DNA from 4 places in the Streptomyces sp. 11-1-2 genome. Region 4 is predicted to be linked to each of the others. Evidence: riboswitches for the same ligand, from Rfam matches in the RefSeq annotation. Region 4 holds a riboswitch; each other region holds the start of a gene.

Region 1 (7,548 bases), 1.8 Mb from region 4:
GTTCATCTGGTAGAGGATGCGGCGGTGCACGGGCTTCAGTCCGTCACGGGCGTCGGGCAGCGCGCGCGAGTAGATGACCGAGTAGGCGTACTCGAGGTAGGAGCCCTGCATCTCGTCGACGACGTCGATGTCGAGGATGCGCTCCTCGAAGTCGTCCGGCGGCGGGGTCTTCGTGCTGCGGCGGGCCATCGCGCTTGCGGCTCCTTCAACTGCCGATGCGGGATCTGACGCGGACCATTGTGGCCCGGGCCGCCGACAAGTGTGGAACGGCCCGGGGTCGCAAGGGCCGGCGCGGGCCCCGAAACCGGGTCCGGCGGCCCCGTGTGACGGCCTCTCGAAGGGCGACGCGCTGCGCCCGAGAGGCTGCGGAAACGGTTCGCGGCAGCTCGGGAGGGCGGGAACGGACCGGAACTTCGCCAGATGTCCGTCCCCTTGCATACAGTGACAGAAGCGCTGCGCATGCGGCTGGCACGCGCTCCATCACGCGATCGAAGGGACGTACATGCCCATGGGTCACACGGCCACGCAGCAGGCCGGCTCCGGCGGCCTGAAAGCGACCGAGCACCGCCTGGCCAATGGCCTGCGCGTGGTGCTCTCCGAGGACCATCTGACCCCGGTCGCCGCGGTCTGTCTGTGGTACGACGTCGGCTCGCGCCATGAGGTCAAGGGGCGCACCGGCCTGGCTCACCTCTTCGAGCACCTGATGTTCCAGGGCTCGGCGCAGGTGACCGGCAACGGCCACTTCGAGCTGGTGCAGGGGGCCGGCGGCTCGCTCAACGGCACGACCAGCTTCGAGCGCACCAATTACTTCGAGACGATGCCCGCCCACCAGGTCGAGCTCGCCCTGTGGCTGGAGGCCGACCGGATGGGGTCCCTCCTGACCGCGCTGGACGAGGAGAGCCTGGAGAACCAGCGCGACGTCGTCAAGAACGAGCGCCGCCAGCGGTACGACAACGTCCCGTACGGCACCGCCTTCGAGAAGCTCGTCTCCATGGCGTACCCCGAGGGCCACCCGTACCACCACACCCCGATCGGCTCCATGGCCGACCTGGACGCGGCCTCCCTGGAGGACGCGCGGGAGTTCTTCCGCACCTACTACGCCCCGAACAACGCCGTGCTGTCGATCGTCGGTGACATCGACCCCGAGCAGACGCTCGCCTGGATCGAGAAGTACTTCGGCTCCATCCCCTCCCACGACGGCAAGCGGCCGCCCCGCGACGGCACGCTCCCGGAGGTGATCGGCGACCAGCTGCGCGAGGTCGTGGAGGAAGAGGTCCCCGCCCGTGCCCTGATGGCCGCCTACCGGCTGCCGCACGACGGCACCCGTGAGGCCGACGCCGCCGATCTGGCGCTGACCGTCCTCGGCGGCGGGGAGTCCTCCCGGCTCCACAACCGCCTGGTGCGCCGTGACCGCACCGCCGTGGCCGCCGGATTCGGCCTGCTGCGGCTGTCCGGCGCCCCCTCGCTGGGCTGGCTGGACGTGAAGACCTCCGGCGGCGTCGAGGTGCCGGCCATCGAGACCGCCGTCGACGAGGAGCTGGCCCGCTTCGCCGAGGAGGGGCCGACCCCGCAGGAGATGGAGCGGGCGCAGGCGCAGATCGAGCGCGAGTGGCTGGACCGGCTGGCCACGGTCGGCGGCCGGGCCGACGAGCTCTGCCGGTACGCCGTGCTCTTCGGCGACCCGCAGCTGGCGCTGACCGCCGTGGAGCGAGTGCTCGACATCACCGCCGAGGAGGTGCGGGCCGTGGCCGCGGCGCGGCTGCGCCCCGACAACCGCGCCGTGCTGGTCTACGAGCCCGTCCAGGGCGCTGAGGACGCAGCCGACACCGCCGAAGCCGCCGAGACCGACGCAGAAGGGGAGGCGGCCCAGTGAGCGACGCCGTCACCGCGACCATGACCTTCCACTCGCAGCCCAAGGGCGGTGCGCCCAAGCCGTGGGCGTTCCCGGCCCCCGAGCGCGGTGAGCTGTCCAACGGCCTTACGGTGCTGCGCTGTCACCGCCCCGGCCAGCAGGTCGTCGCCGTCGAGATCAATCTGGAGGCGCCGCTGGACGCCGAGCCGACCGGGCTCGAAGGCGTCGCCACGATCATGGCGCGCGCCCTGTCGGAGGGCACCGACAAGCACGACGCCGAGGAGTTCGCCGCCGAGCTCGAGCGCTGCGGCGCCACGCTGGACGCGCATGCCGACCACCCCGGCCTCCGCGTCTCCCTGGAGGTCCCGGTCTCCCGGCTGCCCAAGGCGCTCGGGCTGCTGGCCGACGCCCTGCGCGCCCCCGCCTTCCCGGACGGCGAGGTCGAGCGGCTGGTGCGCAACCGGCTGGACGAGATCCCCCATGAGCTGGCCAACCCGGCCCGCCGCGCCTCGATGGCCCTCTCCGCGGCCCTCTTCCCGGCCGAATCGCGGATGTCCCGGCCGCGCCAGGGCACCCAGGAGACCATCGAGGGCATCGACGCCGCGGCCGTGCGGGCCTTCTACGAGGCGCATGTCCGCCCTTCCACGGCCACCGCCGTCATCGTGGGCGATCTCACCGGGGTCGACCTCGATGGGGCGCTCGCCGACACCCTGGGCGCCTGGACGGGCGGGGCGGGCGCGCCGCGCACGGTTCCCCCGATCGTCGCGGACGACCTCGGCCGTGTGGTGATCGTCGACCGGCCGGGCGCGGTGCAGACCCAGCTGCTCATCGGGCGCGTCGGCGCCGACCGCCATGACCGGGTCTGGCCCGCGCAGGTGCTCGGCACGTACTGCCTGGGTGGCACCCTCACCTCCCGCCTCGACCGTGTGCTGCGCGAGGAGAAGGGCTACACCTACGGGGTGCGCGCCTTCGGCCAGGTGCTGCGCTCCGCGCCCCCGGCGCCCTCGGGCGGCTCCGCGGGCGCCGCCATGCTGGCGATCAGCGGCTCGGTGGCCACCGAGGTCACCGGGCCCGCGCTGGAGGACCTCTGGAAGGTGCTGCGCACGCTGAAGGAGGAGGGGCTCACCGACGAGGAGCGCGATGTCGCGGTGCAGAACCTGGTGGGCGTCGCCCCGCTGAAGTACGAGACGGCGGCGTCCGTCGCGGGCACCCTCGCCGACCAGGTCGAGCAGCACCTTCCGGACGATTTCCAGGCGCAGTTGTACGCCCGCCTCGCGGAGACCGGCACGGTGGAGGCGACCGCCGCGGTGGTGTCCGCCTTCCCGGCGGACCGGCTGGTCACGGTGCTGGTCGGGGACGCCTCGGCGATCGAGGAGCCGGTCCGGGCGCTGGGCATCGGCGAGGTGCGCGTCATCTCGGGCTGAGCCGCCCGGAGTTGGCCGGTTGGCCGGATCCGGACCAAGAACCCGCGATCCGGCCGGCTCGCTGACGATCCGGGTCCGCTGGACGATCCGGCAGCCGGTCCGGTCAACGAGCTCACCGCGGAAGGACCCTGGCCCCGTAAGGATGCCGGGGTCCTTCCTTCATGCCCGATTTGCGGGAGTGACAGCTTGTTTGGTTTGTGGCGAGAGCAACAAAAAACCGGAACCGTTTGGTGATCGAAAGCGGGCCCGTTTAGCGTCAGTCCGGCTGTTCGCCAGCAACCCGCCGCACCCGCGGCACGGACAGTCATCGCCGAGTCCCCGTACGGCGCGAGCCAGGGGAGCCGGGGACCCACACGTCCCCAGGGGTGAATCGGGCGCCTTCCCCGGCCGGGGGAGGAGTCCGTAGGAGACCTTCCTGCTCCGAACCCGTCAGCTAACCCGGTAGGCGAGAAGGAAGGAAAGGAGTGCGCCTCAGTATGGCGTCCACCCGCACTGCCACCGGGAAACACCGCCGCACCACCAAGATCAACGTCCGCGCCGGCGCGAACGTCGTGGGCATCACCACCGTCGCCTCGGGCGTCGTCGCCGGGATCACCGGACAGGCGTTCGCCGCGGACACCGGCCCCAGCCCCCAGCAGACCGGTCTGACCCAGGCGATCGTGATCGGCGACGGGATCGCGGACCACATCGAGGCCCAGGCGCAGTCCCAGGAGACCGCCGCCGAGCAGGCCGCCGCGAAGGCCAAGGCGGAGGCGATCGCCCGCCAGGAGGCCGCCAGAAAGGCGGAGGCCGCGGCGAAGAAGGCCAAGGCCGAGCGCGAGGCCAAGGAGCGCGCGGCGCGCGAGGCCGAGCGCAAGCGCCTCAACACCTTCGAGACGCCGATCAGCGGCTCCTACGTCTCCACCGGCTACGAGGCGGCCAGCGGACTGTGGTCCTCCGGCAGCCACACCGGCATCGACTTCCACGCCTCCTCCGGCACCTCGGTGCACTCCGTGGGCATGGGCGAGATCGTCGAGGCGGGCTGGGGCGGCTCCTACGGCAACAACGTCGTCATCAAGATGAACGACGGCACCTACACCCAGTACGGCCACCTGTCGTCGATCAGCGTCTCGGTCGGCCAGAAGGTCACCCCCGGCCAGCAGATCGGCCTGTCGGGCGCCACCGGCAACGTCACCGGACCGCATCTGCACTTCGAGGCCCGCACCAGCCCGGACTACGGCTCGGACATCGACCCCTTGGCGTATCTGCGCTCGCACGGCGTCAACGTCTGACCTCGCGGGACTCCGCGCACGTCCGACCTCGCGGGACTCCGCGCACGCCGGCGGTCCCGCGAGAATCCGAGAAGGCCCCGTCCACCGGACGGGGCCTTCGGCGTGCCGCCGCCGGCTGACCAAAAAATATCCATGAAATGCACTCCGCCATCGGAAATGACGTCCGATTGGAATAGAGTCGTTCAATGCGCGTTCCATGGATGCGTTTCGCGGGCGTTAAGGCGGAGGTTCGACAATGTGGGACCGGAAGTGAGCGGGGATACGACCGCGGTCCAGGGCGGTCGCCGGATTTCGGCGCATGCGGTGTGTACGGCGATTCGCGACGACATCGTCTCCGGCACATATCAGCCCGGCAGCCGGCTCACCGAGGAACTTCTCGCCCGGCGCTACGGCGTCTCGCGGGTGCCGGTCCGCGAGGCCCTGCGCACCCTGGAGTCCGAGGGCTTCGTGACGACCCGGCGGCACGCCGGTGCCTGCGTCGCCCAGCCCTCCGAGCGCGAGGCGGCCGATCTGCTGGACATCCGGGCGCTGCTGGAGCCGCTGGGTGCCGCACGGGCCGCACAGCGTCGCACCGAGGCCCATCTGAAGGTGCTGCGCGGGCTGGTCCGGCTCGGCCGGGAGCGGGCCCAGCACGGCCGGCTCGGTGAACTGCGGCCGCTGGGCGACTGGTTCCACGAGACGCTCGCCCAGGCGTCCGGCAGTCCGAGCCTGGCCGCGATGCTCGTCCAGCTGCGCCGCAAGACCGTGTGGGTGTACGCGGCCGCTCCCGCGCCGCAGCCCGTAGCGCACGCCGCACCGCCCGGGGGCGCCCGGCGTCCCGACCCGGCGGCGCGGGCCGTGGAGTCCTGGGCGGAGCACGGCGCGCTGGTGGACGCGGTGGCGCGCGGCGACGCCGACCGGGCGCGGGCGCTCGCCGCGGCGCACACCGAGCGCGCGCTGGCGGAATACCGGCAGCGCCGCCCCACTCCGGTGAGGGCTTCGAAACATTCCGTAAACACGGCGAGCGGCCGGAATTAACAGCGATCCCGTATACAACTCTCGGGAATTCCCGGCGCGGTTTCGCGGCGCCCGGTTCCCGGTCCTCCGAGTCGGGGTGGAAACGGAAAAGCAACGGGGCCGCGGTGGCCGTAATGGCCACCGCGGCCCCGCCGTGCCGAATCCTTGATCCACGCGGGAATCACACGGGAATCACCTGTGAATCAGAGGGGGATCAGACGGTCTCGGGAAGCTCCTCGAGGCCCTCCGCCACCAGCTTCGCCAGCCGGTCGAGCGCGACCTCGGCATCGTCCGCGTCGGAGGCGAGGACGACCACCTCGCCGCCCTGGGCGCCGAGGCCCAGCACGGCCAGCATGGAGGCGGCGTTGACCGGGGTGCCGTCGCCCTTGGCGATCGTGATGGGGACGCCGGCGGCGGTGGCCGCCCGGACGAAGATCGACGCAGGGCGGGCGTGCAGGCCCTCGGCCCAGCCGATGGTGACGCGGCGCTCAGCCATGGTGTTGCCCTTCAGGTGTGACGGGTGCTGTTGTCTAGACCAAAATCATACGGTGTCCGGATTCACCCGGCCGATGTCCGAGTGAGCCCGGGCATGCCCGGACTGGCCCGATACGGACCTTCCCCCGACACTTGGCCCCGACGCAAGGGTGTCCACCATCCGGACCGGGCGGGCCCGTACCCTGGGCCCCATGCGGAGCCCGTCGGACCATCACGCCTACCCGACCCACTGGGAAGCCGATGTGGTGCTCCGGGACGGCGGTACGGCACAGATCCGTCCCATCACCCCCGATGACGCCCAGCGGCTGGTCAGCTTCTACGAGCGGGTCTCGGACGAGTCGAAGTACTACCGCTTCTTCGCGCCCTACCCCCGCCTCTCCGACCGCGACGTCCACCGCTTCACCCACCACGACTACGTCGACCGGGTGGGCCTGGCGGCCATCGTGGGGGATGAGTTCATCGCCACGGTGCGTTACGACCGCATCGACGGACGGGGGATGCCGGCCGCGGCCCCCGCCGACGAGGCCGAGGTCGCCTTCCTCGTCCAGGACGCCCACCAGGGCCGCGGAGTGGCCTCCGCGCTCCTCGAACACATCGCCGCCGTCGCACGCGAGCGGGACATCCGCCGGTTCGCCGCCGAGGTGCTGCCCGCCAACACCAAGATGATCAAGGTGTTCACGGACGCGGGCTACACCCAGAAGCGCAGCTTCGAGGACGGCGTCGTCCGCCTCGAATTCGACCTCGAACCCACCGACCGCTCCCTGGCCGTCATGCGCGCCCGCGAGCAGCGGGCCGAGGCCCGCTCCGTCCAGCGGCTGCTCGCGCCCGGCTCCGTGGCCGTCATCGGCACCAGCCGCACGCCCGGCGGAGTCGGCCGCACCGTGCTGCGCAACCTCCTGGACGGCGGCTTCACGGGGCGCGTCCACGCCGTCAACCACGCCTTCCCCGACGACATGGCGCACCTGGAGCCCGAGGGGGTCCCGGCCCACCGCTCGCTGCGCGCCATAGAGGAGCCCGTGGACCTCGCCGTCGTCGCCGTCCCCGCCGAGCGGGTGCCCGCCGTCGTGGCCGAATGCGGCGAGCACGGCGTCCAGGGCCTTGTCGTGCTCTCCGCCGGATACGCCGAGAGCGGGAGCGAGGGCCGCGACCGGCAGCGCGACCTCGTCCGCCAGGCCCGGTCCTACGGCATGCGCGTCATCGGCCCCAACGCCTTCGGCGTCAGCAACACCGCCGAGGGCGTCCGGTTGAACGCCTCCCTGTCCCCGCAGCTGCCCGACCCCGGCCGGCTCGGCCTGTTCACCCAGTCCGGGGCGATCGGCATCGCACTGCTGTCCGGGCTGCACCGGCGCGGCGCCGGGCTGGCGAGCCTCGCCGGGATCGCGGGGATATCGACCTTCGTATCCGCGGGGAACCGCGCCGACGTCTCGGGCAACGACCTCCTCCAGTACTGGTACGACGATCCGCGCACCGACGTCGTCCTGATGTACCTGGAGTCGATCGGCAACCCCCG
Region 2 (7,548 bases), 970 kb from region 4:
CAGTCGCCGCTAATTCTCCTGCAGCCGAGGCGAAAGAGAAGTTGGTGGTGAACGACCGTCACCCGTCGGGGGCCCCTCCGACCGTCCCCGCTCCTGACGCCTCGTATCCGTACGACGAGGCTTACGGTCAGCGACAGGACACAGCGCACGGCTACGCCGGGTACGACGGCTATTCCACCGGCAGCTTCGCCCACCTGGCCACGGCCTACGGTGACGGCGACCCGCTCTTCGGCACGCTCCCGGGCGGGTACGAGGACGGGCAGGGCGCCCACAGCGGTCAGTACGACGCTTCGCAGTGGGCCACGGCCGACCAGCATCAGACCGGGTCGTACGACACGGGCCACTACAACGCGGCCCAGTACGACACGACTCATTACGACTCCGGCTCCTACGACACCACCGCGATGTGGGCCGCCGCCGGCTATCACCTGCCGACCGGCATCCCCGCCCAGCAGGACGCCGAAACCGGCGCCCAGTGGGACATCGGCGCCTGGGACACGGGCGCCACCGGCCACACCGAGATGCCGGGTCAGTGGGACCAGGGCGCAGGGTACGAGGCCGAGGCGTACACCTCGGGCGTGGATACCGGCCAGACCCAGTTCTGGGACACCTCCGCCTACGGGACCGTGGACGAGGGGCAGCACTACGACCACTCGGGGCCGGCCCAGCCGGGGCTCGACCACTCGGGCTTCGACCAGCAGGGGCTCGACCACCACTCCGGGCTCGACCAGACAGGGTTCGACCAGCACCAGCACCAACCCGAGCACGAGCCGAACAGCTTCGAGCAGACGGCCGTGTTCGAGGCGAACGCCTTCGAGCAGCCCAACGCCTTCGAGCCCAACGCCTTTGAGCAGACGGCCGCGTTCGACGAGACGGCCGCGTTCGAGCAGGCCACCGTCACCGAGCAGACCGGCGCCTTCGAGCACACCGCCGTCTTCGACCCGGTCCACGAGTCCGACCAGTCGTACGACCCGGCCCCCGAAGCGGAACCTGAACCCGAGGCGGCGGCCGGGCGGGAATCCGCCCCCTCCCCCCGCCGGGAGGCGAGCCGCGGTCGCCGCCGTACCCCCTCGCCCCGCCCCAAGCGCTCCGCGCTCCTCACCGTCGCCGTCCCCTCCGTCTGCGCCCTGGGCGTCACCGCCGTGGCCGCCGCCTCGGTCAGCGGTGTGGGAAGCGACAAGAAGGACGAGTCCACCACTCAGGCCGCCCCCGACACCGCGGCGGCCCCCGTGAAGCCCTCCGTCGCCAACAGCAAGCTGGACTCCCAGCTCGCCGGGGTCCGGGAGGGCGCCGACGACTTCCGCGACCGCGCCAGCCGCACCCAGGAGCGGATCGACCTCCAGGCGCGCCAGGCCGCCGAGAAGAAGCGGAAGGCCGCCGAGGCGGCGCGCAAGGAGGCGCTGCGCCCGAAGTTCGCGCTGCCCGTCGCCCAGCACGGCCTCAGCGCCATGTTCGGCCAGGCCGGTATCAACTGGATGTCCGTGCACACCGGCATCGACTTCCCGGTGAGCTACGGCACGCCCGTGATGGCCGCCACCGACGGCACCGTGACGACGCAGTGGAACGACGCCTACGGCAACATGGTCGTCCTGACCAGCCCGGACGGCACGGAGACCTGGTACTGCCACCTCAGCAGCGCCAAGATCCGCTCCGGCACCGTCAAGGCCGGGGAGACCATCGCGTACTCCGGGAACTCCGGTAACTCCACCGGCCCGCATCTGCACTTCGAGGTCCACCCCGGCGGTGGCTCGGCCATCGACCCGCTGCCCTGGCTGCGCGGCCAGGGCCTCGACCCGACCTGACCGACCCGGGCCCCGGCCCGTGACCGCTCGCTGTAGCGCGCCACCGGCGCGCTACAGCCTCAGCGCTTCGGCCGCCACAGCCACATCTATAGCTTCTCCACCGGTGCGTACCGCAGCAGCAGCCGCTTCGGCTTCTCCTCGCCGAAGTCGATCGTCGCCTCCGCGTTGTCCCCGCTGCCCTTCACCGCCACCACCGTGCCGAGCCCGAACGAGTCATGGGTGACCCGGTCGCCGATGGCCAGCGCGACCACCGGACGCTCCTTGGCCCGCCGGGTCGCGAACCCGCTGCCCCCGGCGCGCGAACGCGACGACGACAGACCGGACGACAGCCCCGACGGCGGGGTCGAGGCGATGCTGCCCATGGACGCCGACGGGGTGGCGGGCCCGGTGCGCCGCCACCGCACATACTGGTCCGGAATCTCCTCCAGGAAGCGGGACGGCGGGTTGTACGCGGGCTGGCCCCATGCGCTGCGCATCGTCGAGCGGGTCAGATAGAGCCGCTCGCGGGCCCGGGTGATCCCCACATAGGCCAGCCGCCGCTCCTCCTCCAGCTCCTTGGTCTGGCCGAGCGCCCGCATATGCGGGAAGACGCCGTCCTCCATGCCGCTGAGGAAGACGACCGGGAATTCCAGGCCCTTCGCCGTGTGCAGGGTCATCAGCGTGATCACGCCGGAGCCGTCGGTGTCCTCGTCGGGGATCTGGTCGGAGTCGGCGACGAGCGCGACCTGCTCCAGGAAGTCCGCGAGGGTGCCGGGGTTCTCCTCGCCGCGGTCCTGCTCGAACTCCAGGGCCACGGCGGCGAGCTCCTGCAGGTTCTCGATCCGGGTCTCGTCCTGCGGATCGGTGGACGCCTGGAGCTCGGCCAGATAGCCGGTGCGCTCCAGCACCGCCTCCAGGACGGTCGCCGGGCCCGCCCCGGACTCCACGATGGTGTGCAGCTCCTCCATGAGCGTGTTGAACCGCTTGACGGCGTTGGCCGAGCGGGCCGCCATGCCGTACGCGTCGTCGACCCGGCGCAGCGCCTGCGGGAAGGTGATCTTCTCGCGCAGCGCCAGCGCGTCGATCATGGCCTCCGCGCGCTCCCCGATGCCGCGCTTGGGCACGTTCAGAATCCGGCGGAGCGGGACGGAGTCCTCGGGGTTGGCCAGCACCCGCAGATAGGCGAGGACGTCCCGGACCTCCTTGCGCTCGTAGAAGCGCACGCCGCCGACGACCTTGTACGGCAGCCCGACCCGGATGAAGATCTCTTCGAAGACACGGGACTGGGCGTTGGTCCGGTAGAACACCGCCACGTCACCGGCCTTGGCGTCGCCCGCGTCCGTGAGCCGGTCGATCTCGTCGGCGACGAACTGGGCCTCGTCGTGCTCGGTGTCGGCCACATAGCCGGTGATCTCGGTCCCGGCGCCGGCCTCGGTCCACAGGTTCTTCGGGCGGCGGTTCTCATTGCGCTCGATGACCGCGTTGGCCGCGCTCAGGATGGTCTGGGTGGAGCGGTAGTTCTGCTCGAGGAGGATCGTCCGCGCGGTGGGGTAGTCCTCCTCGAACTGGAGGATGTTGCGGATCGTGGCGCCCCGGAAGGCGTAGATCGACTGGTCGGCGTCGCCCACCACGCACAGCTCGGCGGCCGCGGTCTCCTCGGTGTCCGTGCCCACCAGCTCGCGCACGAGGGTGTACTGCGCGTGGTTGGTGTCCTGGTACTCGTCCACCAGGACGTGCCGGAAGCGGCGGCGGTAGTGCTCGGCCACCTCCGGGAACGCCTGGAGCAGATTGACCGTGGTCATGATGATGTCGTCGAAGTCCAGTGCGTTGGCCTCGCGCAGCCTCGCCTGGTACATCGCGTACGCCTCGGCCAGCGTCTTCTCAAAACCGTCCGTGGCCTGTCCGGCGAAGGTCTCCTCGTCGATCAGCTCGTTCTTCAGGTTGGAGATCTTGGCGCTGAAGGACTTCGGCGGGAACCGCTTGGGGTCGAGATCCAGATCCCGGCAGACCAGCGACATCAGCCGCTTGGAGTCGGCGGCGTCGTAGATCGAGAACGACGAGGTGAAGCCGAGCTTCTTCGACTCGCGGCGCAAGATGCGGACGCAGGCGCTGTGGAAGGTGGAGACCCACATGGCGTTCGCCCGCGGGCCGACGAGCTCCTCCACCCGCTCCTTCATCTCGCCCGCCGCCTTGTTGGTGAAGGTGATGGCGAGGATCTGGCCGGGGTGCGTGCCGCGGGCGCCGAGCAGATAGGCGATGCGGTGGGTGAGCACCCGGGTCTTGCCGGAGCCGGCACCCGCGACGATCAGCAGCGGCGAGCCGGTGTGCTCAACGGCGGCTCTCTGCTGCTCGTTCAACCCCTCGAGCAGGGCGGACGGGTCCACGACGGGCCGCGCGGCGCCGTCCCGGTAGTGGGCCTCCCGGGGCACGGGCGCGTCGAAGCCGCCGCTGAAGAGGTGATGCGGCACGTCCTCGGCACCATCGGGGCCGGGGTGCGCCGAATCCTCGGGCGGCGGTGGTGGCTCCTCGTTCGAAGGAAGCCCGAGGTCCGCCAGGAAGTTGTCGTCAAAGAGGCTGCTCATCGCTCCCCGAGTCTAGGCCGCCCCACTGACAGCCGATGCCCGAACATCACGAAACGGTTTCGGGCAAAACGGTCACCAGTCTTCACAGGAGCCCCACGTGTTGACTACCGTCCTGCGTCAGGCGGCCCGGAAGATCCGTCGGCGAACCACGTCGGCACGGGCGGCCTCCGCCGAGTCCGGCACCGCCGTAAGGCGCCCGGAGCCGGGGACCCGACAACGCGACACCGGGGTGAATCGGCCCGAAGCGGCGTGGCACGGAAGTGCCGCCCGGACACGGCCGTAGGGCAACCTTCCGTACCGCCCGAACCCGACAGCTAACCCGGTAGGCGGTCCACGGAAGGAGCGCCTCCCTTGGCGTCGCACCGCAAGCCGCGGAGCCGAATACCGGCCCCGCTCACCGGTCACGGCCGCCGTACGGCCGTCGGGTTCACCACGGCCGCCCTCGCATCCGTCACCCTCCTCTCCCAGACGGCCAACGCCGCGCCGGGCGACGACCCCAAACCGGCCACCCAGTCGATCGACAAGGTCAAGGAGAAGGTCGACACCCTCTATCACCAGGCGGAGAGCGCCACCCAGCGCTACAACGCCGCCAAGGAGCGCGCCGATCAGCAGCGGGGCAAGGTCGACAAGCTGCTGGACTCCGTCGCCCAGCGCACCGAGAAGCTCAACGAGGCGCGACGCACGCTCGGCGCCTACGCCACCGCCCAGTACCGCGACGGCGGAATGGCCCGCTCCGCCGCGACCCTGCTGTTCTCCAACGATCCGCAGGACGTCTTCGACCAGTCGCATCTGATCGACCGGCTGACCGGTCGGCAGAAGCAGGCCGTCGACGACTTCCAGAAGCAGCAGGCGAGCGCCGCCAAGGAGCGCGGTAAGGCCAGCGAGAGCCTCGCCTCGCTGACCGCGTCGCAGAAGCAGCTGAAGACCCAGAAGAAGACCGTCCAGGACAAGCTGACCGAGGCCCGGCGGCTGCTGGCGAATCTGACCGCCAAGGAGAAGGCGCGGCTGGCGGCGATCGAGAAGAAGAAGGCGGAAGAGGCCCGCCGTAAGGCGGCCGCGCTCGCCGAGAAGCAGCGGCAGGAGGCCGCGCGCAAGAAGCAGCAGGAGCAGCAGAACGGAGACAGCGGCTCCGGTTCGACGGCGCCCTCGACCCCCGCCAACAGCTCCAAGGCGGCCCAGGCCATCGCCTTCGCGAAGTCGCAGCTCGGCAAGCCGTATGTCTGGGGCGCGACCGGCCCCAGCTCCTTCGACTGCTCAGGGCTGACGCAGGCGGCCTGGAAGACGGCCGGGATCTCGCTGCCGCGCACCACCTGGGACCAGGTGAAGGCCGGTACGCGCGTCTCGACGTCCGAACTCCAGCCGGGCGATCTGGTCTTCTTCTACGACGACATCAGCCATGTCGGCCTCTACATCGGCGACGGGATGATGATCCACGCGCCGAAGCCGGGCGATGTGGTGAAGAAGGCGCCGATCACCGAGATGCCGATCTACGGGAGCGTGCGGCCCGCGTAGGACGCGGGGCCGTACAGGCCCTTGGCGTGCCGCTGCCCGGGGCCGGAGCCCCGGGCAGCGGCATCGTCACGTCATCGGCTCATGTGCCGTTCACGTGCCGGGCTTGCGCCCGTAGACGTACACATCGTCGCCGTTCTTCAGCAGGCTCCAGTACTTCTTGGCCTCGCCCGTGCGCATGTTGACGCAGCCGTGGGAGCCGGGCGGGGACCATACGCTCCCGGCGATCGAGTGGAACGCCTGACCGCCGTCGAAGAACTGGCTGTAGGGCATGGCGACCTTGTAGAGCGTCGACCAGTGGTCGATGTTCCGCCAGTAGATCTTCTTCAGCCCGGTGCGGGTCTCGAAGCCGTTCCGCCCGGACCGCACCGGCACCGGCCCGTAGACCAGCCGGGAGCCGTCCTGGATCCAGCTGAGCTGCCGGGTGAGGTCGACGCAGGCGATGCGGCCCTTGTTGGTCGGGCACTTCTTCGCCGCGTTCGGGTTGTGTCCGGCGGCCTTCTGAGCGTTGATCAGGCTCATCACGCCCGAGGTGATCGGGCCCGCGTAGCCGATCGTCGGGCTGATGCCGTGGTTGACCTGGAACTTCTGGATCGCGAGACAGTCCGTCCGCGACTGCCGCCCGTCCACGGGGCGGCCCAGGAACCGCTCGGCCTGCTTCTGATACGGCCCCACGCTGGTCGTGCACGACGACGCGGCCATGGTCGCCGGTGTCACCGATCCGGCCGACCTGCCCAGCGGCCGTGCCTGGGCCGGCCGCGCCTGAGCCTGCGCCGGACCGGCGACGGCGACCGCGAGCGGCACCGTCATCCCCGCCAGCCCCAGCACGAGTCCCGCGCGCCGGCCATGCCTGCTTCTGACTGCCCCCACTGCCCCCATGGCCACTCCTCTCGACTGCCTCGCTCTTTACCCAGACAGCTCGCGAGTGCAAACGGTTGCCTCAGGATCGTGTCGAAAAGGTGTCGGAATTGTCTCGGGATTGCCTCAGATGATCAGCTCGTCAGGTCCACAGCACGGCGATGAAGATGTTTGCCGTTGTCAAGGCACCTACCGCGCCGAAGGCGGCAGACTCTACCTTCTCCTCGTCGCGCTTCACATACACCAGGCCGAGGACCACGATCAGCAGCGCCAGCTTCACACCGATCTTGATGTTGTTGACACTGTTGTCGTCGGCCTGATTGAGCCCGACCAGCGCCGCGCCGGTGACCAGCATGGTCAGCGCGCCGTGCAGCATCGCCGGGGTCATCCGGGCCTCGCCCGCGCCCATCGCCTTCAACTGCGAGAGGAAGCCGCCGAGCAGCGCGCCGATGCCGACGATATGCAGGCCGACGAACACGTGAATGAGTACGTCCATGGTTCCGGAGACTAACCGCGCGCATATCATCACCCGGCACTCGGGTGGGCCCCTATCGGCGCTTCGGTCACGGCAGCCCCACACTCCCGACCACCCCACTCGCCGGGCGATCAGCCGCCGTCACGGGAGCGACGAAATCTGTGCACTCCCGTTCAATCCCCCGCACGACCCCCGGTTTCCGGCCTAACTTCCTCCTCCAGGTGGCAGTCCGCTTCCCGTCAACTGAGGGTCCCCGCCTCACGGCGGACTGCCACCTGTCCGTCCGCCCCCCATGAGGGTCCAGGATCAGCGGAATGTCCTGGAATGCCCAAGAAAGACCAGG
Region 3 (7,548 bases), 1.2 Mb from region 4:
GTCGTCTTTCCGACCGCGAAATGCCCCACGACGAGGATCTTGGCCGCGATCTGCACCGCTTCGTTCAGATAGACATCGTCATCCGAAACGGGCCTGGAGCCCATCCAGCACCTCCTGAAGGAGCGAAACGTCGACAAGCTGCGCGGGAGGCGCGGGGGCACGGGTGATGAGGTACCCGTCCGATGAGAGATCGGACAGCAGGACCTTCACGATGCCGATCGGCAGCCCCATATGCCCCGCTATCTCGGCAACCGAGAGATAGCCACCCGCGCACAGCTCCAAGAGGCTGCGCTTCTCCGGGTCGAGCTGACTGGGGGGTCTCTGTTCGGACGCGGTGACCAGCGTGATCAGGTTGAACTGGTCATTCTCCGGCAGCCCGCGACCGTTCGTGATGACGTACGGTCGCACTAATTGAGCGGACTGGGGCTCCTGCTCGCCTGGTGCCGTCATGCCTGTATTCCGGTGTTTTCGCGAGGTGGTGTGGAAAGCGCCTTGCCGAGCTGCCCGACAAGCTGCTGCATCCGGAAGGTGATGTCGGCCATGTCGACATCCGGGGCGGAGGAGACCGCCAGATACGCGCCCTCACCCGCGGAGATGAGGAAGACCCAGCCACCGTCGAACTCGACCAGGGTCTGGCGCCATGTCATATGGGAGCCACCGCAGAAGCCGGCCATGGTGCGGCTCAGCGACTGGATGCCGCTCATCGCCGCGGCGACGGTGTCGGCCTCGTCCTTTTTGACCTCTTGAGAACGGGCCATCAGCAGACCGTCGGCGGAGACCAGGATCGCATGACGAGCCCCTGGTACTTCCAGGGCGCTCTCAAGCATCCATGACAGGTCGTTGTTCACTGAGGATCATGCCCTTCCCTGTTCGGGTTTGCTGAGCGTCCGGACTGCGTGCCGCGCTGGAACGCGCCCATGATCGATGCGGATTCCTCGCTCGTCCGGGCCGGGGCACTGGTGGAGTCCGCTCTGGGGACGATGGAAATCGAGCCCTTACGGCGACGTTTGGGCAGGCCTCCGGCGGTGGCACCGCTCACGGTCGAACCGCTGACGGTGGAACCGGACATGGCGGAACCGCTCGGCTGCGGCTGCTCGGCCTCGGCGGGAACGTGGGTCGTCGGCTGCTCTTCCGGCTCGGGCATATTGGTCAGAAGGTCCTCGGGGAGAAGCACGACCGCGCGTACACCACCGTAGGGAGAGGCCGAATCGACGGACACCGTGAAGCCGTAGCGCGCGGCGAGCACACCGATCACCGCGAAACCGAACTGCGGCGGATTGCCGAGTCCCGTTACACCGGTGGCGTGCGTGGCCGAGAGCAGCTTGTCCGCCCGGTTCTTCTCCTCCTCGTTCATACCGACACCGGCGTCGTCGATGATGACGCAGACGCCCTTGGGGACGGTGCGGATGGTGATGTCGATCGGCGAGTCGGGCGCGGAGTAACTGGTCGCGTTGTCCAAAAGCTCGGCCAGCGCCAGCGCGACCGGTTCCACGGCCCGGCTGACCAGGGCGAAGTTGCTCTGTGAGCGGATTTCCACCCGGGTGTAGTGCCGGATGCGGCCCTTCGCGCTGCGGACCACGTCGTACACCGACGCGACGGCGCGCTGACGGCCCAGCCAGCCGTCACACAGCACCGCGATGGACTGCGCGCGCCGACCGAACTGCGAGTTCATGTGGTCGATCTCCAGGAGGTCCTGGAGAAGCTGATGCTCGCCGTATTTGTCCTGTGTCTTGGAGATGGCCAACTGCTGCTCGTTGGCGAGGCCCTGAAGCGTACGCATAGCGGACTTCAGTGCGCTCTTGGTGGCCTCCTCGGCGCGGTTGTGAGCCTCCTGGACCGCCTCGGCGTAATTGTTGTCGAGGTCGGCCGCGCGTTTCTCGAGCTCCGCCTTCTCCTGGCGCAGATTCGCCCGCGCCTTTCGCCCGCGAATAATGGCGGTTGCGGCGAGAGGCGTGCCAGCGATCAGGGCCCAGAGTGCTGGATCCTGTAGATATTGCGTCATTAAGACTCTCTTTAAACGACTAGACCGCCAGGGACTTTAGGGAGGTGTGGTGCGTTATGCGTCTGGAAGGTGCCTGAGCAGCGGTAAGTCAGCGCCCGTACGGCGCCCGCGGGTTCCGGGGACATCGCACTCGTCTTGCCGACGGCAGCGCACAGGCGTCGGTGCGCCGGAACGGCTCCATATGCCCAACTGGCGGCATAATGCTCCTCAGGGTGGGGATCCTCTCGGCTGATGTGCCGGATCGCCGTGTGTCTTACGCGCCCTTGGCTCGCCTGGCAAGCGCGGTGATCGTATCACCGGTATCACTGGGCCCCGTGCATGTGCCCCAGTCCCATTCGTTCACCTGACGTTGTTTCAGCCACACCGCCAGTTCACCGCGTTGACCGACGTCAGGGCATGTCCCGGGGGTTCGTATCGGGGTGGCGCGGGCAACCACCGAACGGCGGTCGCAGCCATCAGATATCCGGGCATTCGACCCGCACTGTGCATGGGTGGTGAAGGGTGTGTGGAGATGAATGGGGAATTCCGCTAGGCATTCATCCCGGTCATTACTCTCTTATTCTTTTTGTTCTGCTTATTCACTTATTTCTCGTGTTGCCCGTTACTTCCGGCAGGCCGGAGGGGGCGACTGCGCGCGGGTATCGTCGGGGCGTGTCGGAACAGCCCCGTGACAGCTCCGCTCCCACCCTCTTCACCTGGGAGTTCGCCACTGATCCCTACCCTGCGTACGCCTGGCTACGCGAGCACGCCCCGGTGCACCGGACCACGCTGCCCAGCGGTGTCGACGCCTGGCTGGTGACCCGTTACGCAGATGCCAGGAAGGCGCTGGCCGATCCCCGGCTCTCCAAGAACCCCCAGCGGCACAGTGCGGCGGCCCACGCAAAGGGCAAGGTGGGCATTCCCGGCGAACAGCGTGCCGACCTGATGACGCATCTGCTCAACATCGACCCTCCCGATCACACCCGGCTGCGGCGCCTGGTCTCCAAGGCGTTCACCCCGCGCCGGGTCGCCGCGTTCACCCCTCGGGTACAGACCCTCACCGATCAGCTCATCGACGCCTTCGAGGAAAGGGGAGAGGCGGACCTCATCCATGAGTTCGCCTTCCCTCTCCCTATTTATGCGATCTGCGATCTGCTCGGGGTGCCGCGCGAGGACCAGGACGACTTCCGGGACTGGGCCGGCGCGATGATCCGGCATGGCGGAGGCCCGCGCGGCGGAGTGGCCCGCGCCGTGAAGCGGATCCGCGCGTATCTCGGCGAGCTGATCCACCGCAAGCGCCTGGAGCTCGTGGAGCGGAGGGAAGAAGAGGACGGGGAGGATCTGATCTCGGGGCTGATCCGGGCCAGCGACCACGGTGAGCACCTCACCGAGAACGAGGCCGCGGCCATGGCCTTCATCCTCTTGTTCGCCGGCTTCGAGACCACCGTCAACCTCATCGGCAACGGCGTCTACGCACTTCTGCGCCATCCGGAGCAGCGCGCCGTCATGCAGCGGGCCCTGGAAGAAGGGGATGAGCGGCTGCTGGCCGCCGGGGTCGAGGAGCTGCTGCGCTACGACGGACCCGTGGAGATCGCCACCTGGCGGTTCGCCACCGAGCCGCTCACCCTCGCGGGGCAGCACATCGCCGAAGGGGAGCCGGTGCTGGTGGTGCTCGCCGCCGCCGACCGGGACCCCGAGCGGTTCGCGGCGCCCGATGTCCTCGACCTCACCCGCCGCGACAACCAGCACCTCGGCTATGGCCACGGCATCCATTACTGTCTCGGCGCCCCGCTCGCCCGGCTGGAGGCGCAGACCGCGATCGCCACCCTGCTGCGGCGCCTGCCCGGACTGCGGCTCGCGGCGGAGCCGGAGGATCTGCGGTGGCGCGGCGGGCTCATCATGCGCGGGCTGCGCACGCTCCCGGTGACCTGGAATTCCGCGGACCACTGAGGCCGCCAAGCCCCGTACGTACGGACATTGGTGACGAATGATCAGCCGTGTGACCGTGGCGTGACCTGGGATACATCGGCTTGTGATGATCGAGTGCCCTCGCTATGTTCACCGGCAACCGAGTTCGCCATAGAGAGGGCAATCGCATGCGTTCCGGTAATGGTCGACACCGTCGCCCCCGTCAGGCTCCGGCCATCATCGTCGCGGCGGGGGTCACGGGAGCGAGCATCGCCCTGCCCCTCTTCGGGGCGTCCGGCGCACAGGCCGCCCAGACCGCCACCTGGGATCAGGTCGCCGAGTGCGAGAGCGGTGGTATGTGGAGCGCCAACGAGGGCAACGGCTTCTACGGCGGACTGCAGCTGACCCTCGACATGTGGAAGGACTACGGCGGCACGGAGTACGCCCCGCGCCCCGACCTGGCCAGCCGCTCCCAGCAGATATCCATCGCCCAGTCGATCCTCGGCGACCGCGGCCCCGACGCCTGGCCGAGCTGTGCGCTGGGCGCCGGGCTCACCGACGGCTCCGGCGCCCCCGATGTGGACCCCGGTGGCACGGCCACCCGGGACCCGGGGGCGGGCCGGGGCGAGGCGGGGGACCGGGAGCGGGACGGCTCCTCCTCCCCGGAGTCGGACCGTTCGGGGGCGTCCGACAGCGCCGGTAAGCCGGATTCGTCCGGATCGACCGAGAAGCCGGAAGCCCCCCACACCTCCAAGTCCCCCGACGGACTGGACGGCTCGGCATCGGATGACCCGACGTCGGGCGGTTCGGCCTCGGATGACCCGGCCTCGGGCGGCTCGGGCGGCTCGGCCTCGGGCGGCTCGAAGGGGTCCTCGGCGGATCCCTCCGCCGACCCCTCGCCCTCCGGCCGCCACCGCGGCTCCCCGGATGCCGGGGAGCGGGCCGAGGACGGCGATTCGGCGGACGGGCAGCCCTCCGGACGCCACGCCTCGCGCGACGCCGCGGACCGCGACCGGAGCCCCGCGGGTGACGATTACACCGTTCGCCCCGGTGACAATCTGTCAGGCATCGCCGAGGACCGGAATGTGTCCCGAGGTTGGGAAGGGCTCTACGAGAGCAACGAGGACCTCATTGGAATCGACCCCGACCTGATCATCCCTGGTCAGCGACTTGACCTCACCATCAGGGAGCAGTGATTCGGGGTGAATTGCCCGATCTGGTTCCGATGAGACATACATCTCGTCACAATTTCCGGGGCGCACCTCGTGTCCGATCTCTCCTCACCCGGCCCTACCTGCGCCGATGTGGGCCGGGTGAGATCAATTACAGCCCCATTCGCTGCCATTGGGGTGTTTGAACGTTCTCGGGAGGTGTGTTTAACGTCTTTCCGCTCGCCACCGCGGGCACCGTCGATCGTCACGCCGAATCCTGCCGGCGGTCGGGGGGAATCCGACGCGTCAGCGCCGAAGGCAGGAGCGGGGGACCCAAGGTAGGTGCCGAGTGGCCTGTGGACACGGGCTCGTCGGCTAGGGGTGAAGCCGGGAGCGATCATCGCGACCGGCCGGGCAACTCACGTCCGAACCCGACAGCTCACCTCGTAGGCGTCGGTGAGGAAACGAACCAACGATGCTGAAGTCCAACGGGAAGCACCGCCGTCCCTCCAAGGCCACCCGTATCGCCGCGCTCACCGGTCTCGCCGGTGCCGCCGTGGCGGCGCCCCTCATCGGGGCGACCTCCGCCTCCGCGGCCACCAGCGCCCAGTGGGACCAGGTCGCGCAGTGCGAGGCCGGTGGCAACTGGTCGATCAACACCGGCAACGGCTACTACGGTGGCCTGCAGTTCTCCAGCTCCACCTGGGCCGCGTACGGCGGCACCGCCTACGCGCCCACCGCGGACAAGGCCAGCAAGGGCCAGCAGATCCAGATAGCCGAGAAGGTCCTCGGCAGCCAGGGCAAGGGCGCCTGGCCGGTCTGCGGCAAGGGTCTGACCTCCGGCGGCAGCCCGTCCGCGCCGTCCGCGCCCTCCGGTTCGCAGGACCAGCCGTCGGCCTCCACCAAGTCGGCCCCGGCCGCCCAGCCTGCCCAGCCGAAGGCCCAGCCGCACACCGCGCCCGAGCGTGCCACGCGTGAGCAGCCCCGTGGCCCGATCAAGAAGGGTGACGGCGAGTACAAGGTCAAGTCCGGCGACACCCTCGGCAAGATCGCCAAGGAGCACCACGTCAAGGGCGGCTGGAAGAAGCTCTTCAAGCTGAACGACGACATCGTGGAGAAGGCCGACCTGATCTACCCGGGCCAGAAGCTGCACCTCGGCTGAGTCACGGTCGCAGCCGCGGCCTGAGGCCGCCGCCCGAGAACCCTGAGACGAGCCCCGGTCGGGCGTGCCGCCCCTATGGCGCGCCCACCGGGGTTCCCTCATTGCCCGATTCACCAGAAATCTGGATATGTGATTCAGAATCTGGCTTTTTGTGTCACGCCCCCGTCTCGTGGGGCGGGCGAACGCGGGGTGCAGCCCTCCCGGCCCGTTAGGCTCGTGCTGCTACCGCTGACCCATACGAAGGAGAACCTCGTGCCGTCCATCGACGTCGTCGTAGCTCGCGAGATCCTCGACTCGCGAGGCAACCCCACGGTCGAGGTCGAGGTCGGCCTCGACGACGGCAGCACCGGCCGTGCCGCCGTTCCGTCCGGCGCCTCCACCGGCGCCTTCGAGGCCCTCGAACTCCGTGACGGCGACAAGAACCGCTACAACGGCAAGGGTGTGGAGAAGGCCGTCCTCGCCGTCATCGAGCAGATCGGCCCCGAGCTGGTCGGCTACGACGCCACCGAGCAGCGTCTGATCGACCAGGCGATGTTCGACCTGGACGCCACCCCGGACAAGTCCTCGCTCGGTGCCAACGCCATCCTCGGCGTCTCCCTCGCGGTCGCGCACGCCGCCTCCGAGGCGTCCGACCTCCCGCTCTTCCGTTACCTCGGCGGCCCGAACGCCCATCTGCTGCCGGTCCCGATGATGAACATCCTCAACGGCGGGTCGCACGCCGACTCCAATGTGGACATCCAGGAGTTCATGATCGCGCCCGTGGGCGCGGAGTCCTTCTCCGAGGCCGTGCGCTGGGGTGCCGAGGTCTACCACACCCTGAAGTCCGTGCTGAAGGAGCGCGGCCTGTCCACCGGCCTCGGCGACGAGGGCGGCTTCGCGCCGAACCTCGGCTCCAACCGTGAGGCCCTCGACCTGATCCTCGAGGCGGTCAAGAAGGCCGGCTACCAGCCGGGCCAGGACATCGCGCTCGCGCTCGACGTCGCCGCCTCCGAGTTCTACAAGGACGGGTCGTACGAGTTCGAGGGCAAGTCCCGCACCGCCGCCGAGATGACCTCGTACTACGCCGAGCTGGTCGCCGCGTACCCGCTGGTCTCCATCGAGGACCCGCTGAACGAGGAGGACTGGGACGGCTGGAAGACCATCACCGAGCAGCTCGGCGACAAGGTCCAGCTGGTCGGCGACGACCTCTTCGTCACCAACCCGGAGCGGCTCGCCCGCGGTATCGACAGCGACACCGCGAACGCCCTGCTGGTCAAGGTCAACCAGATCGGCTCGCTGACCGAGACCCTCGACGCCGTCGAGCTGGCCCAGCGCAGCGGCTACAAGTGCATGATGTCGCACCGCTC
Region 4 (7,548 bases):
CACCGACGGATCGTCGTAGTGGGTGTAGTAGAGGTCGATGTAGTCGGTGCGCAGCCGCTGGAGGGATTCCTCGACGCCCGTTTTGATGGCGGACGAGGTCAGACCGCGGGGCTCCGGGTAGCCGGCGCCCACCTTGGTGGCGAGTACGACGTCGGAGCGGTTGCCCCGGGAGGCGAACCAGTTGCCGAGGACGGTCTCGGACTCGCCACCCTCGTTGCCCGGCACCCACGCGGAGTAGACATCGGCGGTGTCGATGAAATTGCCGCCCGCCGCCACGAAGGCGTCGAGCACCCGGAAGGACTCGGCCTCGTTGGCGGTCCAGCCGAAGACGTTCCCGCCGAGGGAGAAGGGGAAGACGGACAGATCGCCGATCTTCTGTGTGTTGTCAGCCATACGTTTTTACAACAGGTGGCTGGGCGGGGTTGTTCCTGGGGGCGGCCCCGTCGGGACGTAGCCCCGTCGGGACGTAAACCGGCGGCCCTGGCGTCAAGGGGGGAGAGAGCGCCAGAGCCGCCGGAGTATCAGGGGTTCATCCCGTGCTGGCGCAGCCAGGGCATCGGGTCGATCGGCGAGCCGCCGCCCGGCCGGACCTCGAGGTGGAGGTGCGGGCCGGTCACATTGCCGGTGGCGCCGACGCGGCCGATGACGTCGCCCGCCGTCACCTTGCCCGAGGTGACGACCATCGAGGACAGGTGGCAGTACCAGATCTCGGTGCCGTCGCTGAGGGTCAGCACGATGCGGTAGCCGTACGAACCGGCCCAGCCCGCCTGGGTGATGGTGCCGCCGTGCACCGCCTTGGCCGGGGTGCCGGTCGGGGCGGCGAAGTCCTGGCCGGTGTGGTCGGCCGACCAGATGTCGCCAGCCTGGCCGAAGCTCGCGGTCAGGGTGTACGAGCCGACCGGGAGGGTGTACGCGGCGGCGAGCCTGGCCTGGCGCTCGGCCGCGGCCTTCTTCTCCGCCGCCTCCTTCGCCCGCTGCTCGGCGGCCTTCTTCTCCGCCTCTGCCTTGGCCTTCCGCTGGGCGGCCACCTCCGCGGCCTGGTCGGACGCCTTGTCCGCGGCGGCCTTCGCCGCGGCGGTGCGGCTGTCCTCGTCCGCCGCGTTCTGCTGGTTCTCGGCCTGCTGGAGGATGCGGGCGCGGAGCGCCTCGCCCGCGTCGGTGGTGCCGCGCTGCTCGTCCTCGCTGGTGAGGCCGGCCTGGGAGAGGGGGGCGGCGGCCGTCTGCGGGCCGCTGCTGTCGTCCGACGTCCAGGAGCCGATGCCTGGCAGGTCCTTGGCGGCGGGCAGGCTGGCTTTGACCTCATCGGCGACGTGGCCGAGATCCGGCATGGAAATGGGCGGCTTGGGACGGTCCTTGGCGCTGGCCATACCGCCCGCGCCGACCGCGGCGATCACGCCGACCCCGAGGACGGCGCCGCTGCGCGCCATGGTCCCGCCCCGCTGCTTGGCCACGCGGTGCCGGCCGCGTACGGGAGCGATGGACTCCTCGGTGGGGTTCCACTCCTCCCAGGGCTCGGTCTCGAATCCGGCACCCGGGCCCTCGAACGCGTCCCCATTCGCGTCCAGGTACCGATCGTCGGGGGCGAAGTGGCCGTCCCCGGAGCTCATCCCGCCGCCGGCGTCAAAGCCGGGGCCGTAGGCGGTGGCGGTCCCCAAACCGCCTCCCCGTGTGCGATACGGGGCCTCGTCCAGGGCAGACCTGTTGGACGCCACGGAGGCGCACTCCTTTCCTTCCTTCTCGCCTACCGGGTTAGCTGACGGGTTCGGAGCAGGAAGGTCTCCTACGGGTCAGGTTCGACCCGATTCACCCCAAGGTGTTGGTTCCCCGGTTCCCTTGGTGCTGCTGGTGGTGCGGTACTGCCAGTGTGCGTACGGGATTCGGCGACGGCGCACGGTGCCGCCCTTGCGACGGTTGTGACGACCGCGCTGCGTTATCGAACGTTAATAGAGAGCGCGATGTGATTCCAAGCTGTTCTGAGGAATCCGCGCACCTTTGGCATGAACTTAGCGCTCAAGAGGGGACAAAAGAGGGCGAATCAAAGCACTGGCCAAAGGTTCGCAAAAACGCGTGCGGACCGATCGTGCAGCAATTGTTATGCGGAGGGGGCTCGGTCGACTACGCACGGTATGGACCCGGTCGGCTACGGACGGTGTGGGACGCCGCTGTCCCCCGTATGGCCGCCGCGGCTCGCACCGCCGTCGCCGTCGTGCCCGCTCCCTCGGCCGTCCCGCTGCCCATTGCCCCGGTTGCCCCCATTGCCCTGCCCGTTCCCCCGTCCGTTCCCGCGGGCCGGGGTCCGGCGGACCGCCAGCAGCGCCATGTCGTCCGATGTCCCGCCGTCCGTATGGCGCTCGACATCGGCGACCAACGCGTCGAGCAGCTCCTGCGGATCGGCGAAGCGGCGGCCGCGCAGCCGCTTCTCCGGGTCGTAGAACTCGCCGTCGCGGTTTCGGGCCTCCGTCACCCCGTCCGTGAACAGCAGCAGCGTCTCCCCCTCCTCGAACCCCAGCTCCATCACCCGGTCCGGCCACCCGGCCAACTCCCCCATCCCCACCGGCAGCGCCGACATCTCCGGCTCCAGGGCACGCACCGCGCCGTCCTCCGCCATGAGCAGCGGCGCCGGATGGCCGCGGTTGATCAGCCGCAGAGTGGAATCGCCGCGCGGAATTTCGGCCACCACGGCCGTCGTGAACCCCTCGAACACCTCCAGGTCGGCCCGCCGGGCACCCTCACGCTGCAGCGCCCGCTCCAGGCGGCCCACGAGCGCCTCCAGGGTCGTCTCCTGCTCCGCCGCCTCCCGGAAGCAGCCGAGGAGGATCGCCACGACCTCCACCGCCTGCAGCCCCTTGCCGCGTACGTCCCCGACGATCAGCCGTACGCCGTGCGGGGTGTCCTGGACCGCGTACAGGTCACCGCCGATCGCCGCGTACTTCTCCGCCGGTACGTAGCGCGCGGCGATCTCCAGCCCGGCGAGACGGGCGGGCGGCGCGGGCAGGACGGCGCGCTGGGCCGCCTCCGCGACACCGCGCGCCGAGGCGAGCCGGTGATAGCTGCGGCGTACGACACGGTTGATCGCCACCGCCAGCACGGTCACGGTGGCGACCGTGACGATCTCGGTGGCCGCCTGGGTCGGGTCCTTCACACCGTGCAACTCCGCCAGCAGACAGGTCGCGAGGACGGCGACGCAGGCCATGATGACGGTCTGGCGCAGCGGTAAGAGCGCCGCGGCGACCAGGGGGGCGGCGGCGAAGAAGGGCGAGGCGGTGTAGCCGGACGGGGTGGCCAGGTCGAAGCTGACGCCGCCGAGGAGGAGGATGGCGGGAAGCCAGCGGGCCACCCGGCGGCCCGGCAGCCCCTTGCCCTCATCCTCCGCCGGGCCAGGTCCCGCGGTGGGCCCGGTGAGCCCGTCGGCGGAGGCGCCACCGGCCGCGGCGCCGGTGGCGATGAGCGTGTGCAGGCGGGTGTGGCGGCGGTGGGCGTGCGGGCGGCTCAGCCGGGGCCAGGCCGTACGCCACTCCGTACGGGCGCCCGTACGAGCCCTGCTCCCTCGCACCCGCACCGGCTTCTCTCGCTTCCCTGGTCCGCGTCCCGCCGTCGTCACAGCGTCGCCGTCGTCACAGCGTCGCCTTCGCCGCCCTCGCCACCCTCGCCGCCCTCGTCACCTTCGTCACCAGGCTTCCGGCTGACGGGCTGCCAGGCGAATCGGTGTCGGCCAAGCGGGTGCTGGACGGGCGCCGTGAGCGGGCCCGGCTACCGCGCGTGCGCCGCGGGCACGCGACGGGCACGCGGCGGGGGCACTGCGGGCACGCGAGGGGACACTGCGGGCACATGGCGGGCACACGGCGGCGCGTCAGGGGCTGTGGGCGCGTCAGAGCCACGAGGCGTCAGGGGTTACGCGGCGGGCGCCCTGTCGGCCCGTCAGGGGCCACGAGAGCGTCAGCGGCTACGGGCGCATCAGAGGTTCGGATACGCCAGAGGTTACGGATGCGCCAGAGGTGACGGACGCTTCAGAGGTGACGGATGCGCCAGCGGCACCGATGCGTCAGAGGTCGACGCCGAGCGCGCGGGCGTGACGGTCGGCCGCGAGCTCCGCCGAGACCTCGTCGAGGTACACCTCGCACACCAGCCGTCCGTCCCGGGTGAGATTGTGCTCCAGCTCCCACAGCACGACCTCGTCCCCTCCCGCGAGCAGGAAGGCGTGCTCATAGAAGCGGCACCAGGTCGCGTCGGGACCGCCGGAGCGGCGCCGGGGCTTGGGCGCGAGGGCGATGTCATGGGCGAACGCGGTCGCCAGCAGCCGCTCGGTCTCCTCGCCCGGGCGGTCGGCGTTCTCCGCGCGGCGCAGGACGCGACGGGCGTGGTCGGCCGAATTGTCGGCCACATACGCACGGGAGCTCTCCAGGGGCTCGGCCGTGTGCAGTAGCTGGTCCGGGAGCCACAGCGGTAACCCGTCGAGCTCCTCCCAGCGGGCGCCGCCGAGGCGATCATGGACGCGGCGCTCGGCCAGCGTCAGGGCGTCCTCGTCCGCGTAGAGCTCGTACAGCGGGCGACCGCCCTCGCCGGTGTTGTGCTCCAGTTCCCACAGCAGCAGGCTGCTGCCGTCGGGGAGCAGGAAGACATGCCGGTAGGTGCTGTAGCCAAGCTGGCCGCACCGCTCATTGCACTGCCGGCAGGACCGCAGCTCGGACTGGTGCATCAGGGCGCTCCGCGCCTGGGCCAGCACCGCCTCGCCGATCTCGAAGCCGTTCTGCGCACGGGCGAGCAGCCCGTCCATCAGCTCGGCCGGGGTCCCGTCCGCTCGTGAGTGCCCCATGTCTCTCCTCCCGCCTCCCGGCGTTGATTCGCCGCGCCCCCCGGGCGACCACCTCGCGCACTTAGCGTAGCGGCGCGAACACGCGCCGCGCTGCGGTTCCGCGAAGCTGTCGGTGTGACTGTGCCTCACTCACTCCTGCGTCGCAGGGCTTGGATGTATCACTCGTCCGACCGGTCGAACAAGTGCGTGGGCGGGGCAGGGTGGGCCGGTCGGCCACCGTGGGCGCCGGGTCCCAGCGCGTCCAGGCTCCCTCTGCCGGGGATCGCCGGGGATCGCCGGGGAGTCGCCGGGGAGTCGCCGGGGAGTCGACTTCCCCTCATTCAATTAAAGGGATTCAGGTGTCCACCGGGCCGAGTCGGCCCGAGCTGGGCCAAATGGACCTTGCGCGGTCCCCCTTAGCGGGATTCTCGGAGAACACGCGCCGGAAGAGCCGCACTATGCCGGACGGGTGAAGCTGACTGGCAGCCCGAAGCCTTAACTGATGAGCTTCGTTGTGTCATGCGTCCGTGGAATTCGCGGAGCAACCCAGACGGAGGAATTAAGTGAACATCGGCAAGAAGGCGATTCTCCTGACCGCGGCCGCCGGCGCTCTGGTCATCGGTGGTGCGGGCGGTGCCCTGGCCAACAACAACGACGACTTCATCGTGCAGCTCAACAGCTGTGACACGGCCACCGGTGCGACCAGCAACCTCGGCGGTGTCGCTCCCACCGGCGACATCAACATCGGTTCGGACTGCGTGAACTTCACCAACAGCCACGGTTCGGTCGTGCAGGCCAACGACTGCGACACGTCCACCGGCATCACCCTTGTCACCGGCGCTGCCGCCCCGACGGGCGACACCAAGATCGGCTCGAACTGCGCGAACATCGCCACCGACGACGACAGCGTCAAGCGTCACTGAGTCGCTGACCCTTTCATGGTGTTCCCGCCCGCGGTAACACCATGAGGCATCCCCCCCGTTGGGAATCGCGGCCCTGGAAGCTTCTCTTCCAGGGCCGCTGCCATGAAAAAGGTTTTTCGGTGACGGTGCCGAGCGCACCGCACCGAAAGCCAGATTGGAGGCTCTTTATGCACATGCGCAAAAGGTCGGCGCTCCTTGTGGCCGCCGTGGGTGCGCTGCTCATCGGCGGTGCGGGCGGAGCCGACGCCACCGATCCCGGTCCCAGCCGCGCGGCAGGCGCCAACGGCGGGAAGCAGAGCAATCGCTGCACCACCAGTTCCGTCGTCGGCGCCGTCACCGTGGCCGCAGGCCCGACCGAGATCAGCAATCAGACCGACTGCGTCAACACCGCCGAGTCGGGTGTGTCGGAGCAGGAGAACCGCTGCCGTACCCACTCCGTCGTCGGTCCGATCACCGTCGCGCTGGCTCCCGGATCCGAAATCAAGAACGGGACCAACTGCGTCAACGTCAGCAAGTCGGGTGATGTGACGAAGCAGAGCAATGACTGTCGCACCACCTCCGTGCTGGGCCCGATCACGATCGGCCCCGGCTCCGACGTCACCACCGAGACCAACTGTGCCAATGTCGCCGGCTCCGACCCCCAGAACGGAAGTCAGGGGACGAGCGCGAACGGCACGAAGAGCGGTAAGAGCGGTGGCCAGGGAAACCGTCAGCGGTCCTGAAACACCGAGCTCACCGGAGTTCGCCACCGAGCTTCCGGAAAAAGCTGCTCGACATGAACGCGGCCTTGGGGAAATTTCCCCGGGGCCGCGTTCATTTTTTGCGAAGAGAAACCCACCGACTTCCGCACCGACTGAATATACCTTTGCTGAATATACCTTTACTGTGGCGGATGGGTGATGCTTCGCATAGTCCCGGATCCCGCATTGCGGAAATCTCGTTCAAGGGGTGTCTGCGGAATATTCGCGGAGAAGACCCGATATGGAGGCACCAGAACAATGCAGATCGGCAAGAAGGCAGCTCTCATGGCCGCGGCGGCCGCGGGCACAATGGTGGTCGGCGGCGCCGGTAGCGCGAGTGCTCATGGGCTCTTCCCGCAGTCCAGCAGTGCTCAGCGAAACCACTGTGAGACCAACACCGGCGCCACCACCAACACCGGTGCCGCGGCCCCGACCGGTGACATCACCCTCGGCTCGGACTGCGTGAACTTCGCGCAGAACGTGGGTTCGGTCTTCCAGTCCAACGAGTGTGACACGGCCACCGGCCCCACCCTCATCACCGGCGTGGCCGCCCCGACCGGCGACACCAACATCGGCTCCGACTGCACGAACATCGCCGTCAACGAGCCGGCCCCGGTCGTGGTCGTGCACAAGGACCCGCCGAAGAAGCACAAGGCCAAGGACTCGCACCACAAGGCCAAGAAGGTCCACAAGGCCAAGGCCGACCCGCACAAGGCCAAGAAGCACCACAAGGCCGCCAAGGCCAAGGTGAAGGCCAAGAAGAAGGACTGCAAGCACTGACGGCCGATCTCGCGATCGAGCGTGCGGCGCCCCCGGAAGCAGCGGCTTCCGGGGGCGCCGCGGCATTCAGCCGGGTCGTTCAGCGGCGTGCTTCAGCGGCGTGGGTCAGCATCCCGCGAGAGCCGGCACGCACTGGTTCGGGTTGTTCCCGGAGACCGTGGTCGCGGCGAGCGAGATCGTGCCGCCGTCGGTGAAGATGCCGCCGCCCTGGCCGCCATTGGCCGTATTACCGGTGACCGTGTCGCCGATCATTTGTGTGGTGCCCGCGTGCTGGAACAGACCACCGCCGTTCAGCGTGGCGGTATTTCCGGAC

The links. Region 4 has a riboswitch for cyclic di-AMP ahead of CGL27_RS26225 (M23 family metallopeptidase). Riboswitches for the same ligand answer to the same signal wherever they lie in the genome.
Region 1: another riboswitch for cyclic di-AMP. It lies ahead of CGL27_RS34295 (M23 family metallopeptidase); the one in region 4 lies ahead of CGL27_RS26225 (M23 family metallopeptidase).
Region 2: another riboswitch for cyclic di-AMP. It lies ahead of CGL27_RS21705 (NlpC/P60 family protein); the one in region 4 lies ahead of CGL27_RS26225 (M23 family metallopeptidase).
Region 3: another riboswitch for cyclic di-AMP. It lies ahead of CGL27_RS20880 (transglycosylase family protein); the one in region 4 lies ahead of CGL27_RS26225 (M23 family metallopeptidase).

The regions. Positions count from the first base shown of each region.
Region 1 is NZ_CP022545.1:7,965,601-7,973,148, forward strand. It holds gene CGL27_RS34280 (DNA topoisomerase IV subunit A) at 1-189, opposite strand, end outside; gene CGL27_RS34285 (pitrilysin family protein) at 503-1,873, shown strand; gene CGL27_RS34290 (pitrilysin family protein) at 1,870-3,276, shown strand; cyclic di-AMP (ydaO/yuaA leader) riboswitch at 3,575-3,738, shown strand; gene CGL27_RS34295 (M23 family metallopeptidase) at 3,753-4,547, shown strand; gene CGL27_RS34300 (GntR family transcriptional regulator) at 4,797-5,564, shown strand; gene CGL27_RS34305 (HPr family phosphocarrier protein) at 5,758-6,039, opposite strand; gene CGL27_RS34310 (bifunctional GNAT family N-acetyltransferase/acetate--CoA ligase family protein) at 6,230-7,548, shown strand, end outside.
Region 2 is NZ_CP022545.1:5,193,447-5,200,994, forward strand. It holds gene CGL27_RS21695 (M23 family metallopeptidase) at 48-1,802, shown strand; gene pcrA (DNA helicase PcrA) at 1,889-4,363, opposite strand; cyclic di-AMP (ydaO/yuaA leader) riboswitch at 4,537-4,708, shown strand; gene CGL27_RS21705 (NlpC/P60 family protein) at 4,715-5,875, shown strand; gene CGL27_RS21710 (L,D-transpeptidase) at 5,966-6,751, opposite strand; gene CGL27_RS21715 (hypothetical protein) at 6,873-7,226, opposite strand.
Region 3 is NZ_CP022545.1:5,011,525-5,019,072, reverse strand. It holds gene CGL27_RS20910 (ATP/GTP-binding protein) at 1-104, opposite strand, end outside; gene CGL27_RS20905 (DUF742 domain-containing protein) at 79-450, opposite strand; gene CGL27_RS20900 (roadblock/LC7 domain-containing protein) at 447-848, opposite strand; gene CGL27_RS20895 (ATP-binding protein) at 845-2,002, opposite strand; gene CGL27_RS20890 (cytochrome P450) at 2,654-3,931, shown strand; gene CGL27_RS20885 (transglycosylase family protein) at 4,078-5,085, shown strand; cyclic di-AMP (ydaO/yuaA leader) riboswitch at 5,341-5,508, shown strand; gene CGL27_RS20880 (transglycosylase family protein) at 5,516-6,202, shown strand; gene eno (phosphopyruvate hydratase) at 6,455-7,548, shown strand, end outside.
Region 4 is NZ_CP022545.1:6,165,243-6,172,790, reverse strand. It holds gene CGL27_RS26230 (aldo/keto reductase) at 1-393, opposite strand, end outside; gene CGL27_RS26225 (M23 family metallopeptidase) at 522-1,712, opposite strand; cyclic di-AMP (ydaO/yuaA leader) riboswitch at 1,724-1,893, opposite strand; gene CGL27_RS26220 (PP2C family protein-serine/threonine phosphatase) at 2,141-3,559, opposite strand; gene CGL27_RS26215 (DUF6227 family protein) at 4,043-4,813, opposite strand; gene CGL27_RS26210 (hypothetical protein) at 5,356-5,715, shown strand; gene CGL27_RS26205 (hypothetical protein) at 5,883-6,437, shown strand; gene CGL27_RS26200 (hypothetical protein) at 6,714-7,235, shown strand; gene CGL27_RS26195 (right-handed parallel beta-helix repeat-containing protein) at 7,341-7,548, opposite strand, start outside.